3 regions of the Kitasatospora sp. NPDC086801 genome follow, and region 2 is predicted to be linked to each of the others. Evidence: riboswitches for the same ligand, from Rfam matches in the RefSeq annotation. Region 2 holds a riboswitch; each other region holds the start of a gene.
The links. A riboswitch is a leader RNA that binds a small molecule or an ion and turns the genes downstream of it on or off. The one in region 2 is predicted to bind thiamine pyrophosphate.
Positions count from the first base shown of each region.

Region 1: it holds a riboswitch for thiamine pyrophosphate, as region 2 does, so the genes downstream of both, ACIPLC_RS02930 (purine-cytosine permease family protein) here and thiC (phosphomethylpyrimidine synthase ThiC) in region 2, are expected to answer to the same signal.
Region 3: it holds a riboswitch for thiamine pyrophosphate, as region 2 does, so the genes downstream of both, thiO (glycine oxidase ThiO) here and thiC (phosphomethylpyrimidine synthase ThiC) in region 2, are expected to answer to the same signal.

Region 1 covers NZ_JBIVAX010000001.1:640,172-645,839, reverse strand. The annotation lists gene ACIPLC_RS02940 (ATP-binding protein) at 1-205, opposite strand, end outside; gene ACIPLC_RS02935 (glycerophosphodiester phosphodiesterase family protein) at 511-1,335, opposite strand; gene ACIPLC_RS02930 (purine-cytosine permease family protein) at 1,415-2,881, opposite strand; TPP riboswitch at 2,874-3,021, opposite strand; gene ACIPLC_RS02925 (S1C family serine protease) at 3,301-5,121, shown strand; tRNA gene ACIPLC_RS02920 (tRNA-Ser) at 5,185-5,272, shown strand; gene ACIPLC_RS02915 (MerR family transcriptional regulator) at 5,391-5,668, shown strand, end outside.
Region 2 covers NZ_JBIVAX010000009.1:187,714-191,634, forward strand. The annotation lists gene ACIPLC_RS14010 (FitA-like ribbon-helix-helix domain-containing protein) at 1-207, opposite strand, end outside; gene thiC (phosphomethylpyrimidine synthase ThiC) at 317-2,173, opposite strand; TPP riboswitch at 2,169-2,303, opposite strand; gene ACIPLC_RS14020 (DUF5326 family protein) at 2,443-2,643, opposite strand; gene tenA (thiaminase II) at 2,859-3,527, opposite strand; gene ACIPLC_RS14030 (cupin domain-containing protein) at 3,616-3,921, opposite strand, start outside.
Region 3 covers NZ_JBIVAX010000005.1:84,060-89,727, forward strand. The annotation lists gene pknB (Stk1 family PASTA domain-containing Ser/Thr kinase) at 1-821, opposite strand, end outside; gene ACIPLC_RS08870 (thiazole synthase) at 942-1,739, opposite strand; gene thiS (sulfur carrier protein ThiS) at 1,741-2,040, opposite strand; gene thiO (glycine oxidase ThiO) at 2,037-3,212, opposite strand; TPP riboswitch at 3,216-3,328, opposite strand; gene ACIPLC_RS08885 (NAD(P)/FAD-dependent oxidoreductase) at 3,413-4,621, shown strand; gene ACIPLC_RS08890 (Rv2175c family DNA-binding protein) at 4,663-5,028, shown strand; gene thiE (thiamine phosphate synthase) at 5,028-5,668, shown strand, end outside.

The DNA.
Region 1 (5,668 bases), on a different contig from region 2:
GGTCCACCACCTCGGCACGGGCACCGCGCCCCAGGGCCCGCAGCGGGCCGAGCGGACGGGCGTACCGACAGGCGTTGCTCAGCAGTTCGGAAAGGATCAATACGGCATCATCAATGACCGGTTCCGGTATCTCCCGGTCGCCGAGATCTCGACGCAGTCGGCGCCGTGCGACCCCGACACTCGCTGGGCCGTGCGGCACTGCCATGGTCGATGAAGTCGGCACTTCACGCGCCACCATCAACGCCACCCCCGGACCTCCTTCAGCGTATGCCGAGGGAGAGATGCCCCTTGGTAATGCGTCGGAAACGACCACCGGACGATCCCGCGAGGACATTTCAAGCGATTGCGACCGAGGGTGGACCTGAGGTCATTCCGTGCTCACCCTCCGTCGCACCGGTGCATGAATTCCGGCAATAACGGGCCCGGAAGGTTTGACTGCCGACCAGAACGATCAGGTTGAGTCCGGGCTTTGCGGAAGGTTGTGCGGGCGGCCCACCGCCCGGCGGCGGATCACCGACCGAGCTGCGCCAGCACCTCTGCGGGCCGGTTGGTGATGATCGCGGACACCCCGAGCTCCAGGCACAGCTCCACGTCGGCCGGTTCGTCCACGGTCCACACGTGCACCTCGTGCCCCAGCTCGCGCAGCCGCGTCACCAGCTGCGGGCGGGCCCGCACCAGGTCGATGCCCGGCCCGGCGATCCGCGCCCCGCCCGGCAGCGGGGAGCCCGGGCGCAGCCGGCCGAGCAGCGGCAGGGTCCGTTCGAACAGGAACACCCGCCGGTACTCCGGTGCCGAGGCGGCCACCCGGTTCAGCGCCACCGAGGAGAAGCTCATGATCCGGGCCGCGGGGCGCTCGCCCTCCCGGCTCGCACCGATCTTGAAGCGTTCGAGCGTCCGCAGCAGTTCGGCCTCCACCCGGCCGCGGTAGCGCACCGGGTGCTTGGTCTCGATCGCCAGGTCCACCGGGCGGCCGCAGTCCACCACCAGTTCCAGCAGCCGCTCCAGCCGCAGCACGCCGCGCAGCTCGGGATCGGTGCTGGGGCGGCCGGTCTTCCAGGCTCCGAAGTCGTACGCCTCCAGCTCGGCGAGCGTCATCGCCGAGACGGTGCCCTGGCCGTTGGAGACCCGGCCGATCCGGCGGTCGTGCACGCAGACCAGCTCGCCGTCGGCGGTCAGCCGGACGTCGCACTCGACCGCGTCCGCGCCCTCGTCGAGCGCGCGCCGGTACGCCGCCAGGGTGTGCTCGGGCAGGGCGTGCGAGGAACCGCGGTGGGCGATCACCTGGACGGTCGGCGTGCTGCGCGCCGCCGTCGAGGGCAGGTCTGGGCTGGTCACGGGCCCCACGATAGGCGGCCGAAGTGACGCGGAGGCGAAGACGGCCCCAACCTGCGGGGCCGTCTTCGGTGCCGGTCGATCAGCTCCGCGCGGCCCTGCGGGTCAGCGGGGTGAGCGCCCAGGTGACCAGGGCCGGCACCAGGAAGGCGAACAGCGAGGCGGACGTCCACTCCTGCGGGGTGAAGTGCAGGGCGTTCTGGGCGGAGGTCCAGAAGTCCGTCCACCAGCCGGCCACCGGGGTCGGCGCGATGAACTGGTAGACCGCGAAGCCGAGCACCCACGGCAGCAGCATCAGGCGGCGTGAGGGCGCGTCGGCGGAGAGGTTCCAGCCGTGCCGGCCGGCGCCGAAGAAGTAGTCCACCGCCAGCACCGCCAGCAGCGGCACGAAGACCGAGCCGATCAGGCCGAGGAAGTTGGTGTAGGTGTCGGTGAACTTGTCGATCTGCAGCGCCAGCACGGTGATCAGCAGGCCGATCCCGCCGGTCAGCACCCGGCGGTCCACCTTCGGCAGCAGGTTCTGCACCGACATCGCGGTCGAGTACACGTTGGCGAAGGACTGGTCCGTCTCGCGCAGCACCAGCACCAGCAGGAACAGCCAGCCGGCCCAGACGCCGAGGAAGGAGCCGAAGATCTTGTTCGGGTCGCCGTCGGACTGCAGCAGGGCCATCAGGCCGAGCACGTAGCACCAGACCTGGGCGATCGTGTAGCCGGAGAAGCTGCCCCAGAACGCCGAGCGCGGGGTGCGCGAGTGCCGGGTGTAGTCGGCGGCCAGCGGGACGAAGGAGATCGACACCGCGATCATCGCGTCGGTGGCGCCCAGGAAGCCGTGCCAGTTGCCGGCGCCCGGGTCGGGCACCCCCTGGCGGCCCAACTGGACGGTGAAGTACACCATCGCGACGGCGACCGCACCGGCCACGAAGCGGCGCAGCACCGCGATCGAGCCCAGCGGCCAGATGGTCAGCGCGGTGGTCAGCGCGCCCGCCAGGAGCACGAACAGCCAGCGGTAGCCGTCGGTGTGGGCGACGGTCTGCGCGCCCGCCGCGATCGTCAGCAGCTCGAACACGCCCCAGCCGACGCACTGGACGATGTTCAGCACGGTCGGGACGTACGACAGCCGGGTGCCGAACAGCCCGCGCAGGTTCGCCATCGCGGGCGCGCCGGTACGGGCCCCGATCAGCGCGGCCACGCCGAGCATCGCGGTGCCGACCACGGTGCCGGCCACGATCGCGGTCACCGCGGCGGCCAGCGACAGCTCGCTGCCCTTGGCCCCGAGCACGGTCGCGGCGGTGGAGAAGCCGATCAGGCTGACGCCCAGGTTCATCCAGAGCGCGAAGTGGTCCCGGAAGCGCAGCGTGCGCGGCGGCTCGGTGTCCAGCACGAGCGGCGCCTCGGCGCGCTCCGGGCGGTCCAGGACGGCGGCTGGTGCGGCGGGGCGACCCGCGTGGCCGCCGTCACCGCCGTCACCGCCGTGAGCGGTCGTGGACGGTTCGGGGAAACCCTTGGACGCGGGCGCGTCCGAAGAAGAGGATGGCGAAGCAGGCGGCATGGCCGATACTCCCTACGCCGGCATTACCCGGACAGGTTCCGGCGGTCTGCGCCCCCTCGACGGTCCGCCCACGATCCCGTGGCGTACGGTCGACCAGCGCACTCTCAGCCTGGATGGTCCAAGCTCCCGCGTGTCAGTTGTGAGCGACAGGCTAACCGGCCCGGGGGTGAACGCCAAGGCCACGGGGTGTGCGGCCCGCATCGCGGGACACCCGGCCGAGGTGGGGGAGCCTCCGGTCGTCGGCCTGGTCGTCGGCCTGGTCGTCGGCCTGGTCGTCGGTGCCGGACAGCCCGGTCTTCGGTCCGGCTGTCGGCGGCGGCTAAGGATTCTTATGAGTTATTCAGAGGGGTCCTTACGGCAATCGAATCGTCAGTACGAAAAACTATGGTCCTTGGTTCTGTCAGCTATGGAGGTCGTCCGTGAGCACCGAGCGCGAGGTTGGGCCCACCGGGCCGCAGGGGGAGCAGCCCTCGGGCGGCCCGGCGGCGGCTGTTCCCGCTTCTGACGGCCACGCCTCTGGCGGGCACCAGCCGACACTGGCCTTCGGCCGGGTCCCCGAGCCCGAGCCCGGGGCCGCGTCGGCCGCCGGGGCCGCGCCGGCCGCCGGGGCCGCGCTGGCCGACGGCGTCCCGGCCGAGGGCGGGCACAAGCCCACCGTGGCCTTCACCAAGGTCCCCGCGCCGGAGGCGGCCCCGCAGGTTCCGGCCGCGCCCGTCGCCGACGCGCCCGCCGCCCCCGTCGAAGCCGCCACCGGCTACATCGACGCGCCGCCGCCGGTTCTGCCGCCCGCCCCACCGATCCCGGCCGCGCCGGCGGCGCCCGTCGCGCCCGTCGCGCCCGGTGTCGAGAGCCCGGCCCTGCCGCCGGGTGCCAACCCGTACGCCACCCCGGCCCACGGCGTCCCCGCCGCCGGCGCGCACGACCCGTACGGCACCCCGGCCGCCCCCGGCGTGCCCGCCGCGCACCCGGCGCCCGGCCACCACCCGTTCGGCGCCGGCCAGCCGCTCGGCGGCTGGGGCGCCGCCCACGACGCCACCGGCGGCGGCGCGGGTTACCCGGGCGGCCCGGCCGGACCGCTCGGCTACCCGGCCGACTACCCCGGCGGCCCCGGCGGCCCGCGCAAGAAGCGCGGCGGCCTGGTCGCCCTGATCGCCGCCGTCGCGCTGGTCGCCGGCGTGGCCGGCGGTGCGCTCGGCGTCACCGTCGCGGACCGCAACGACAGCACCAACAGCGCCGACGACCACCGCAGCACCACCGTCCAGGCCAGCAACACCCAGAAGAACGAACCCGCCCCCGGCTCGATCGCCGGCATCGCGCAGAAGGCGCTGCCCAGCGTCGTCACCATCAAGGCGCAGGGCAACGGCGAGTCGGGCACCGGCACCGGCTTCGTCTTCGACACCGAGGGCCACATCCTCACCAACAACCACGTGGTCGCGCCGACCCTCAACGGTGGCAAACTGACCGTCAAGTTCGCCGACGGCAGCTCCTACAACGCCTCCGTCCTGGGCCACGCCGAGGGCTACGACGTCGCCGTGATCAAGATCGACAACCCGCCGAAGAGCAAGTTGGCCCCGCTTCCGCTGGCCGACTCCGACAAGGTCAACGTCGGCGACGCCACCGTCGCGATCGGTGCGCCGTACGGCCTGGAGTCCACCGTCACCAGCGGCATCGTCAGCGCCAAGGACCGCCCGGTCGCCTCCGGCGACGAGACCGGCGGCCAGGCCTCCTACATGAACGCCCTGCAGACCGACGCCTCGATCAACCCCGGCAACTCCGGCGGCCCGCTGCTCGACTCCAGCGGCGCGGTGATCGGCATCAACTCGGCGATCCAGTCCAACGCCTCCGCCAACGGCCGGGCCGGCAGCATCGGCCTCGGCTTCGCCATCCCGATCAACCAGGCCAAGTGGGTCGCCGACACCCTGATCAAGACCGGCAAGCCGGTCTACGCCAAGCTCGACGTGCTGCGCAACGACGACTACAAGGGCGACGGCGCGCAGATCCAGACCCGCGACATCCAGGGCCAGCCGGCCGTCACCCCCGGCGGCGCCGCCGACAAGGCCGGCCTCAAGCCGGGCGACGTCATCACCAAGCTCGGCGGAGTCCCGATCGACAACGGCCCCGCCCTGGTCAGCCGGATCTGGACGCACAAGCCCGGCGAGACCGTCGACGTCGAGTACACCCGCAACGGCCAGCAGCTCAACACCAAGGTCACCCTCGGCCAGCGGGACGGCGACAGCTGACCCTCACCCGCACGAAACGGTGTGCACCGAATCCCGCCGGACCCGTTAGGCTGACCTCCGCCTGGAGAGCTGCCCGAGCGGCCTAAGGGAACAGTCTTGAAAACTGTCGTGGCGTGACCCGTCACCGTGGGTTCGAATCCCACGCTCTCCGCTGGTTGGAGAACCACCTGCTCAGGGCGGGTGCCGAGATCACTCGGCACCCGCCCTCGGTGTTTGCGGCGGGCGGGGGTTGACCCTGACACGGTGGCAGGGGGTGGAGTGGGGGCACCATGTTGAACATCGGAGACTTCGCCAGCCACGGCCGGGTGTCGGTGCGGATGCTGCGCCACTACGACGCGATCGGGCTGCTGCGGCCCGCCAGGGTGGACCCGGTCAGCGGGTACCGGTCCTACGAGGCGGCCCAACTCGCCCGGCTCAACCGGGTGATCGCGCTCAAGGAGCTCGGCTTCACGCTGCAGCAGGTGCGGGCCGTCCTGGACGAGCAGGTGGACGCGGCCGAGCTGCGCGGGATGCTGCGGCTGCGCCGGGCCCAACTCGCCGAGGCGAT
Region 2 (3,921 bases):
GATGGCCGCGACGATGTCCGCGGCGCTGACGCGGGCGGTGGCCTCCCGGTTCAGTCGCTCCATCATCTCCGCCATCGTGGGCTTGGACGCCTCCCTGGCGATCAGGTCCTGCATGAATGCCTGGAGCGACTTGCCCGCCTGGGCGGCGCGAACCTTCAGGGTCTGGATCTGGTCGTCCGGGACGTCCCGGATGGTGAGCGCCGTCATATCGGCACTTCAGCATCACTAGCTGCACAATGCAGACGATGGGGCTGGCCCGTTCGAGCGGCGAGCCCTCCCCGGCATCCGGAGAGGGCTCGCCCATGGCGCAGGAGCGTCAGTCCGCCAGCGGGAGGTAGACCCGGTTGCCCTGGGCGGCGAACTCGGCGGACTTCTCCGCCATGCCGGCCAGCGCGTCGGCGTCGAACTCGGTGTTCACGGCCGTCGAGCCGTCGCCGTGCTCGTCGCGGATCTTCTGGGAGATCTTCATCGAGCAGAACTTCGGGCCGCACATGGAGCAGAAGTGGGCCGTCTTGGCGGGTTCGGCGGGGAGGGTCTCGTCGTGGAAGGCGCGGGCGGTCTCCGGGTCGAGGGCCAGGTTGAACTGGTCCTCCCAGCGGAACTCGAAGCGGGCGTCGGACAGGGCGTCGTCCCAGGCCTGGGCGCCGGGGTGGCCCTTGGCGAGGTCGGCGGCGTGGGCGGCGATCTTGTAGGTGATCACGCCGGTCTTGACGTCGTCGCGGTTGGGCAGGCCCAGGTGCTCCTTGGGCGTGACGTAGCAGAGCATCGCGGTGCCCCACCAGGCGATCATCGCGGCGCCGATGCCCGAGGTGATGTGGTCGTAGCCGGGGGCGACGTCGGTGGTGAGCGGGCCGAGGGTGTAGAACGGCGCCTCGTCGCAGATCTCCCGCTGGAGATCCATGTTCTCCTTGATCTTGTGCATCGGGACGTGGCCCGGGCCCTCGATCATCACCTGGACGTCGCGCTCACGGGCGATCCGGCCGAGTTCGCCGAGGGTGCGCAGTTCGGCGAACTGCGCCTCGTCGTTGGCATCCGCGATGGAGCCCGGGCGCAGGCCGTCGCCGAGCGAGAAGGTGACGTCGTAGCCCGCGAGGATGTCGCAGAGCTCCTCGAAGTTGGTGTGGAGGAAGTTCTCCTGGTGGTGCGCCAGGCACCAGGCGGCCATGATGGAGCCGCCGCGCGAGACGATGCCGGTCTTGCGGCGGGCGGTCAGCGGGACGTACCGGAGCAGGACGCCGGCGTGGACGGTCATGTAGTCGACGCCCTGTTCGCACTGCTCGATGATGGTGTCCCGGTACACCTCCCAACTCAGTTCCTCGGCCTTGCCGTCGACCTTCTCCAGGGCCTGGTAGAGCGGCACGGTGCCGATCGGCACCGGGGAGTTGCGCAGGATCCACTCGCGGGTGGTGTGGATGTTGCGGCCGGTGGAGAGGTCCATGACGGTGTCGGCGCCCCAACGGGTGGCCCAGGTCATCTTCTCCACCTCCTCCTCGATCGAGGAGGTGACGGCGGAGTTGCCGATGTTGGCGTTGATCTTCACCAGGAAGTTGGTGCCGATGATCGCCGGCTCCACCTCGGGGTGGTTCACGTTGACCGGGATGACGGCCCGGCCGCGGGCCACCTCGGCCCGCACGTACTCGGCGGCGAGGCCCTCGCGCAGCGCCACGAACTCCATCTCGGGGGTGACCACGCCCCGCTTGGCGTAGGCGAGTTGGGTGACGGCGGCACCACCGCGGCCACGCAGCGGGCGGCGCGGGCGGCCCGGGAAGACGGCGTCCAGGTTGCGCAGGTTTCCGCCGCGCGGCGAGGTGTGCTTGATCCCGTCGTCCTCGGGGCGCGCCTCGCGGCCGTCGTACTCCTCGACGTCGCCGCGCTGGCGGATCCAGGCGTCGCGCAGGGCGGGCAGACCGCGCCGCACGTCGGGCTCGAAGGCCTGGTCGGTGTACGGGCCGGAGGTGTCGTACAGCGGGACGGTCCTGCCGTTGGTGAGCTGCACCTCGCGGAACGGGACCCGCAGGTCGGGCCGGGACCCCTCGCGGTAGGCCTTGCGCCAGGCCGGGGTCGGGTAGCCGGTGCCCGCGCTGGTGACGGTGGCTGCGGCGGCGGTGCCGGCCCCGGTGCCGCTGGTCCCGGTGCTGCGGGCAGGCTGCGGCTGTGCTTCGAACGTGGTCATCTGACCTCATACTCCCTACGCCGGCATTACCCGGTCAGGTTCCTGCGGTCGACGCAGCCGTCGGTCCGTCCGTCGACGTCCCGGTCAGCGCCCTCTCAGCCCGGTGCTCCGAGCTCCCGCGTCGGCAGGCGGTGTTGCCTGCACATGACGCCCAACACCGTAGCGAGCCGATCGCCGCAGGTCCAGAGGGGGTCCGGGTGGCCGAAACCCGCGCCCGGAACGCCGAAAGGCCCGGCCCCCTGGACAGGGGCCGGGCCTCGTGCGGTTCCTCAGCCCTTGGCGGCCTTCTTCACCAGGACCACCACGGCGGCGGCGATGCCGGCGACCACCAGCACCTTGATCATGATGCTCAGCAGGGCGCCGACGACACCGAAGACGAATCCCACGATGTTCCAGAGCAGCACCAGGACCAGCACCGGGATGACGATGTTCCGCACCCAGGAGGGCAGCGACTTCCAGAGCTCAGCCATGTCTGATCCTTCTCTCCCCGTGGGGTCGGCTGCCGTCTGGTGCCGTATCCCGCTTGCTTCGGTACTTCGATCGTACGGGGACACCAGGGCCGGAACGAGGCCTGCCGGCCCGGAGAGAACCCCTAGATCACCCCGACCCGGGGCCCCGGGGAGACCCGGGTCCGGGCCTCGGGGACGACCCCCGGGAAGGGTGCCGGACGCCCTGCGACCAGCGGTCAGACCGGCCAGCGCTCACCCCGCCAGGCGGCGTCCCAGAACATCCACTCGTAGCGCGAGGTGGTCGCGAAGTGCTCGACGACCCGGCGCCGTTCGGCGGGCGAGATCTCCTCGCCGAGCCGGTCGGTGAGCGCCAGCACCCGGCGGACGACGGACTGGAACGCCTCGTCGCCGTAGGTGGCGATCCACTTGGCGTACAGCGGGTCGGGGGAGCCCTGGGCGAGCAGCGCCTCGCCGACCCGGGCGTAGATCCAGTAGCAGGGCAGCACCGCGCCGACGGCCTCGGCGAAGGAGCCGCCGTAGACGGTGGCCAGCAGGTAGCTGGTGTAGGCCCGGGTGGTGGGCAGCACCGGTTCGACGGCGGCCTGTTCGGCGCTGCCGCCGAAGGCGGTCAGGAACTCGGCGTGCATGCCCTGTTCGGCGGCCAGCGCGCCGACCGCGTCGTCGGCGAAGGCCCGCACGTCCTCCTCGCCGGGCGCCTTGGCGGCGCAGACGGCGAGGGCGCGGGCGTAGTCGCGCAGGTAGTGCGAGTCCTGGACGACGAAGTGGCGGAAGGCCGCACGCGGCAGGGTGCCGTCGGTGAGGCCACCGATGAAGGGGTGGGCGAGGATCTCGGCGTACACCGACTCGATGGCCGCCCAGAGTTCTTCCGTCAGGCTCTTGCTCATGCCCAGGACCCTAGACCGTCCTGGGCGGTCCTAGGCGGTCCCAGGCGGTCCTGGGCGGTCCTGGGCGGTCCTGGGCGGTCCTGGGCAGTCAGTCCTCGGGCGGGGAGAACACCACCAGGACCCGGAGCTCCTCGGTGACGTGGTGGAAGCGGTGCGGGGTGCCGGCCGGGACGTAGACGACGGTGCCGCGCCCGACGGTGGCGGTCTCGGCGCCGACGGTCAGTTCGGCGCGGCCGCTGATCACCTGGTAGATCTCGTCCTGGTCGTGCACGGTCTGCGGGTCGGCGTCACCGGGGGAGAGCGCGTAGAGCCCGGCGGACATCCGCGGTTCGCGCAGGAAGCGCAGGTACGCGCCGTCGTTCGCCGCGCGTTCGGTGTCCAGTTCGTCCAGCCG
Region 3 (5,668 bases), on a different contig from region 2:
ACCGCGTCGTACGGGCGGGCCTCGGCCGTCCGGGCGCAGGCGCCGGCCACTATGGCGTCCAGCGCGGGGCCGACGGCCGGGGCGATCAGCGAGGGGGCGGGGACGTCCTCGTGCAGGTGCTTGTACATCACCTGGACGGGGTTGTCGCCGGTGTGCGGGCGGCGGCCGGTGAGCATCTCGTAGAGCAGGATGCCGGCCGCGTAGACGTCGACCCGCTGGTCGGTGGGGGCGTCCGGGAGGATCTGCTCGGGGGCCAGGTAGGAGACGGTGCCGAGGACGGTGCCGCCGGTCGCGGTGCTGGTCGAGGTGGGTGCGCCGTCGGCGGTGCCGAGGACCCGGACCAGGCCGAAGTCGGCGACCTTGACCAGCCCGCCCTCGGTGATCAGCACGTTCTCCGGCTTGACGTCCCGGTGCACCAGCCCGGCCCGGTGGGCGGCGCCGAGGGCGGCGAGCACCGGCTCCAGCACGTCCAGCGCCGCCCGCACCGACAGTGCGCCGCGGTCGCGCAGCAGGTCCCGCAGGGTGCGGCCGGGCACGTACTCCATGGCGAGGAAGACGTTTCCGCCGTCCGCGCCCTGGTCGAAGACGTTCACCACGTTCGGGTGGGTGAGCCGGGCGACCGCCTTGGCCTCGCGGATGAACCGGGCGGTGAAACCGTCGTCCCCGGCCAGCGCGGGGTGCATCACCTTGAGGGCGACGACCCGGTCCAGCCGGGTGTCGGTGCCCTTGTAGACGGTGGACATCCCGCCGGTCGCGATGCGCTGCTCGACCCGGTACCGGCCGTCGAGCAGGGTACCGATCAGCGGGTCGTGCAATGCCATGTCCACCCGGGGAGTCTAGTGCCGCAGGCATCGGCCGGGCCCGGAGGACATCGCCTCCGGGCCCGGCTGTGCCCGGTTTGTGACACGGCACACGCGGGCGGGTGCCCGGGCGTCCCGGCGTCAGAACGCCGGGTGCTCGCGGGTGTCCAGCTCCGCCCGGCCGGCCATCGCCGAGGAGGCCTCGGCGTGGAACCGGCGCGGGATGCGGCCGGCCCGGTGGGCGAACCGGCCCGCCTCGGCGGCGTGCCGCATCGCCTCGGCCATCAGCACCGGGTCCTGCGCCCTGGTCACCGCGGAGGCGAGCATCACCGCCGCGCAGCCCAGTTCCATCGCCAGCGCGACGTCCGAGGCGGTGCCGGCGCCCGCGTCCAGGATCACCGGGACGCCCGCGCCCTCCACGATCAGCTGGAAGTTGTGCGGGTTGCGGATGCCCAGACCGGAGCCGATCGGCGAGCCCAGCGGCATGATCGCCGCGCAGCCGACGTCCTCCAGCTTGCGGGCCAGCACCGGGTCGTCGTTGGTGTACGGCAGCACCGTGAAGCCGTCGTCGACCAGGGTCTCGGCGGCGTCCAGCAGTTCGATCGGGTCCGGCAGGAGGGTCCGCTCGTCGGCGATCACCTCCAGCTTCACCCAGTCGGTGCCGAGCGCCTCGCGGGCCAGCCGGGCGGTCAGCACGGCCTCCCCGGCGGTGAAGCAGCCCGCCGTGTTGGGCAGCACCCGGATGCCGTTGCGGGTCAGCACGTCCAGGACGGAGCCCTGGGTGCCGGCGTCGACCCGGCGCATCGCCACGGTGGTCAGCTCGGTGCCGGAGGCCAGCAGCGCCCGTTCCAGGATCTCCAGACTGGGTGCGCCGCCGGTGCCCATGATCAGCCGGGAGCCGAAGGACGCCCCGGCGATGGTCAGCAGGTCGTCAGCCATGTCAGCCTCCCTGGACGGCGGTGAGGATCTCGATCCGGTCGCCTGCCGACAGCTCCGTGGCCGGCCACGAACTGCGGGGCACCACAGCCTCGTTGAGGGCGGCGGCGACGCCGCTGTGGGCGGCGCTGAGGGTGGCCACCACCTCCGCGAGGGTGGTCGTGGCGGACACCCGGCGGGGCTCGCCGTTGACGGTCAGTGCGATCTCGGCCGGTTCGATCTCGGCCGGTGTGGTCTTGGCCGGTGTGGTCTTGGCCGGTGTGGTCTGGGGCGGTGTGGTCTGGGGTGGTGCGATCTCGGTCATGCGGAGGCCTTCGTGGTGGAGCGGTCGGGGAAGAACCGGGTGGGTGTGAACGGCTGTGCAAGCTCGGGGAGTTCGCCGGTCGCCAGGTACTCGGCGAGCAGGTCGGCGGTCACCGGGGTGAGCAGCACGCCGTTGCGGTAGTGGCCGGTGGCGGCGACCAGCCCGGGCAGCGCGGTCGGGCCCAGCAGCGGGGCGTTGTCCGGCGAGCCGGGCCGCAGCCCGGCGGAGGTCTCCAGCAGCGGGAGTTCGGTGATGCCCGGCACCAACTCGTGGGCGTCGCGCAGCAGTTCGTACACCCCGCCGGCGGTGACCGTGGTGTCGTAGCCCTGCTCCTCGGTGGTCGCGCCGATCACCAGTTCGCCGTTCTCCCGGGGCACTAGGTACAGGTGCTGGCCGCGCACCACCGCGCGGACGTTGCGGGACAGGAACGGCCGGTACGCCTCGGGGATCCGCAGCCGCAGGATCTGCCCCTTCACCGGGCGGACGGCCGGCAGCACGCCCTCCGGTAGCCCGGGCAGCCGGTGGCTGTGCGGGCCGGCCGCGAGCACCACCTGCTCGGCGGTCAGGGTCTCGCCGGTGCCGAGCCGGGCACCGACCGCGCGGCCGCCCTCGACCAGCAGCTCGACGGCCTCGGCGCGGTGGATCACCACCTCGGCGAGCTCGCAGGCGGCCACCAGGGCGGTCAGCAACCGGCGCGGATCCACCTGGTGGTCGTCCGCGACGTGCAGGCCGCCGCGCACGCCGGGGGCGAGCATCGGCTCCATCCTGCGGGCCTCCCGGCCGGTCAGCCAGGTCGAGTCCAGGCCGAGCCGCTGGTGGAAGGCGTGCAGCTCGCGCAGTTCCTCGCGGTCGTCGGAGTCCAGCGCGACGGCGACGGTGCCGCACCGGCGGTACCCGGTGTCCAGGCCGCCGCTCGCCTCGGTGAGTTCGGCGGCGAAGTCCCCGTACCGCTGGTTGGAGGCCATGCCGAGGCGCAGCAGCGGCTCCTCGCCGTACTGCAGTTCGGTGACCGGGGCGAGCATCCCGGCCGCGACCCCGGCCGCCCCGCCGCCGGGGGAGAGATCGACCACCACGATTCTCTTCAGCCCGCGCTGTGCGGCGCGCCAGGCGACGGCGAGGCCGATGATGCCCCCGCCGATCACCAGCACGTCGGCGCGGGTTCCTTCGGGCAAGCGTGACAAGGCTGCTCTTCTCCCTTCGCCGGAATGACCCGGATCAGGTTCGGACGGTCGCGGGCCGTGCCAGCCCGCCTCTCAGCCCGGTACGCCGGGCTCCCGTGATGGTGTCCCCACCATAACGCCGGGGGCGGGCCCGGCCGAAGGCCCGTACGCAGGGTGGACGGGCTCATGGGCCCCCGGGGCCCGTGAGTACAGTGACGGGCGTGGCAGAGCTGAGCGGAACGGATCAGGTGGTCGTCGTCGGGGCCGGGCTGGCCGGGGCGCAGTGCGCCCTGAAGCTGCGGCAGGGCGGCTGGCGGGGGCGGATCACGCTGGTCGGGGAGGAGCCGCACGCGCCGTACGACCGGCCGCCGCTCTCCAAGGACGTGCTGCTCGGCAAGGCCGACGCCACCACCCTGGACATCGACTACCCGCACCTGGGCATCGAACTGCTCACCGGCCGCCGCGCCACCGGCCTCACCCCCGGCGTGCTGCACACCGACGCCGGCGACCTCCCGTACGACGCCCTGGTGATCGCCACCGGCGCCACCCCGCGCGCCCTGCCCGGCGCCGAGCGCGCGCACCTGCTGCACACCCTGGACGACGCGCTGGCGCTGCGCGCCCTGCTGCGGCCCGGCCTGCGGCTGGTGCTGGTCGGCGCGGGCTGGATCGGCGCCGAGGTGTCCACCGCCGCCCGCGCGGCCGGCTGCGAGGTGACGGTGGTCGAGGCGGGCCCGGCGCCCGTCCCCGGCGCGCTGCCGGCCGAGGTCGGTTCGGCGATGGCCGCCTGGTACGCCGAGGCCGGCGTCGACCTGCGCTGCGGGGTCGGCGTCGCCGCCGTCGAGGAGGGCGCGGTGCTGCTGGCGGACGGCTCGCACCTGCCCGCCGACGCGGTCGTGGTCGGTGTCGGCGCCCGGCCCGCGACGGGCTGGCTGGCCGGTTCCGGCGTGGAGCTGGACGGCGCCGGCGCGGTCCTGGTGGACGAGCGGCTGCGCACCGGCCTGCCCGGCGTCTTCGCGGCCGGGGACTGCGTCAGCTACCCGTCCGCCCGCGCCGGTGCCCGGCTGGTCGTCCAGCACTGGGACCACGCGCTGCAGTCCGGCGAGGCCGTGGCCGCCGCCGTCCTCGGCGCGGACGCACCGCCGTACGACCCGGTGCCGTACTTCTGGTCGGAGCAGTTCGGGCGGATGGTCCAGTACGCCGGGCGGCACGCCGAGGGCGACGAACTGCTGTGGCGCGGCGGCCCGCTGGACGCCTCCTGGACGGCGCTCTGGCTGCGCGACGGGGTGCCGAGAGCGCTGCTGGCCGTCGACCGACCGCGCGACCTCACCCAGGGCCGCCGGCTGATCGAGCGCGGCACCGCGCTGGACCGGACCCGCGCGGCGGACCCCTCGGTGCCGCTGAAGTCGGCGGTCGCGGGGTAGGTCTGGTGCGCGGCGGGCCCCGGAGGTGGCAGTCTGGTGGCGTGAGCGAGATCGAAAGCAAGATTGAAGCCCTGGTCACCGAGTGGATGTACCTCCCCGACATCTCGGAGCAGTGGGGGGTCCGGGTCACCGAGGTGCGCGACCTGGTCAAGAGCGGCGGGCTGATCGCCGTCCGGCGGGGCCCGAACAAGTCGCTGCAGGTCCCTGCGGCGTTCATCGACGGCCAGGGGCTGGTCAAGCACCTGTCCGGCACCCTGACCGTGCTGCGCGACTGCGGGTACAACGACGTGGAGATCCTGGAGTGGCTCTTCACCGAGGACCCGTCGCTGCCCGGCAGCCCGATCCAGGCGCTGCGCGAGAACCGCGGCACCGAGGTCAAGCGCCGCGCCCAGGCGATGCTGATCTGATGGCGGCGGACACGCCGCGCCGGCGGCTGGCCGACGCCCGGCTGTACCTGTGCACCGACGCCCGCCGGGAGCAGGGCGACCTCGCCGAGTTCCTGGACGCGGCGCTGGCGGGCGGCGTGGACGTCGTCCAGCTCCGCGACAAGGGCCTGGAGGCCAAGCAGGAGCTGGCGGCGCTGGAGGTCTTCGCGGACGCCTGCCGCCGCCACGGCAAGCTGCTGGCCGTCAACGACCGGGCCGACGTCGCGCACGCGGCCCGGCCGGACGTGCTGCACCTCGGGCAGGACGACCTGCCGGTGCCGGCCGCCCGGGCGATCCTCGGCGACGAGGTGCTGATCGGCCGGTCCTGCCACGCCGAGTCCGAGGTGGACGCGGCGGTCGCCGAGCCCGGCGTGGACTACTTCTGCACCGGCCCGGTCTGGCCGACCCCGACCAAGCCGGGCCGCCCGGCGCCGGGCCTCGGCCTGGTCTCGTACGCGGCGAAGCAGAGCACCGACCGGCCGTGGTTCGCCATCGGCGGCATCGACCTCGGCAACCTCGACGAGGTGCTGGCCGCCGGCGCCCGCCGGATCGTGGTGGTCCGTGCCATCACGGCCGCCGACGACCCGCAGGCCGCCGCCGCCGAACTCTCCCGGCGGGTGCG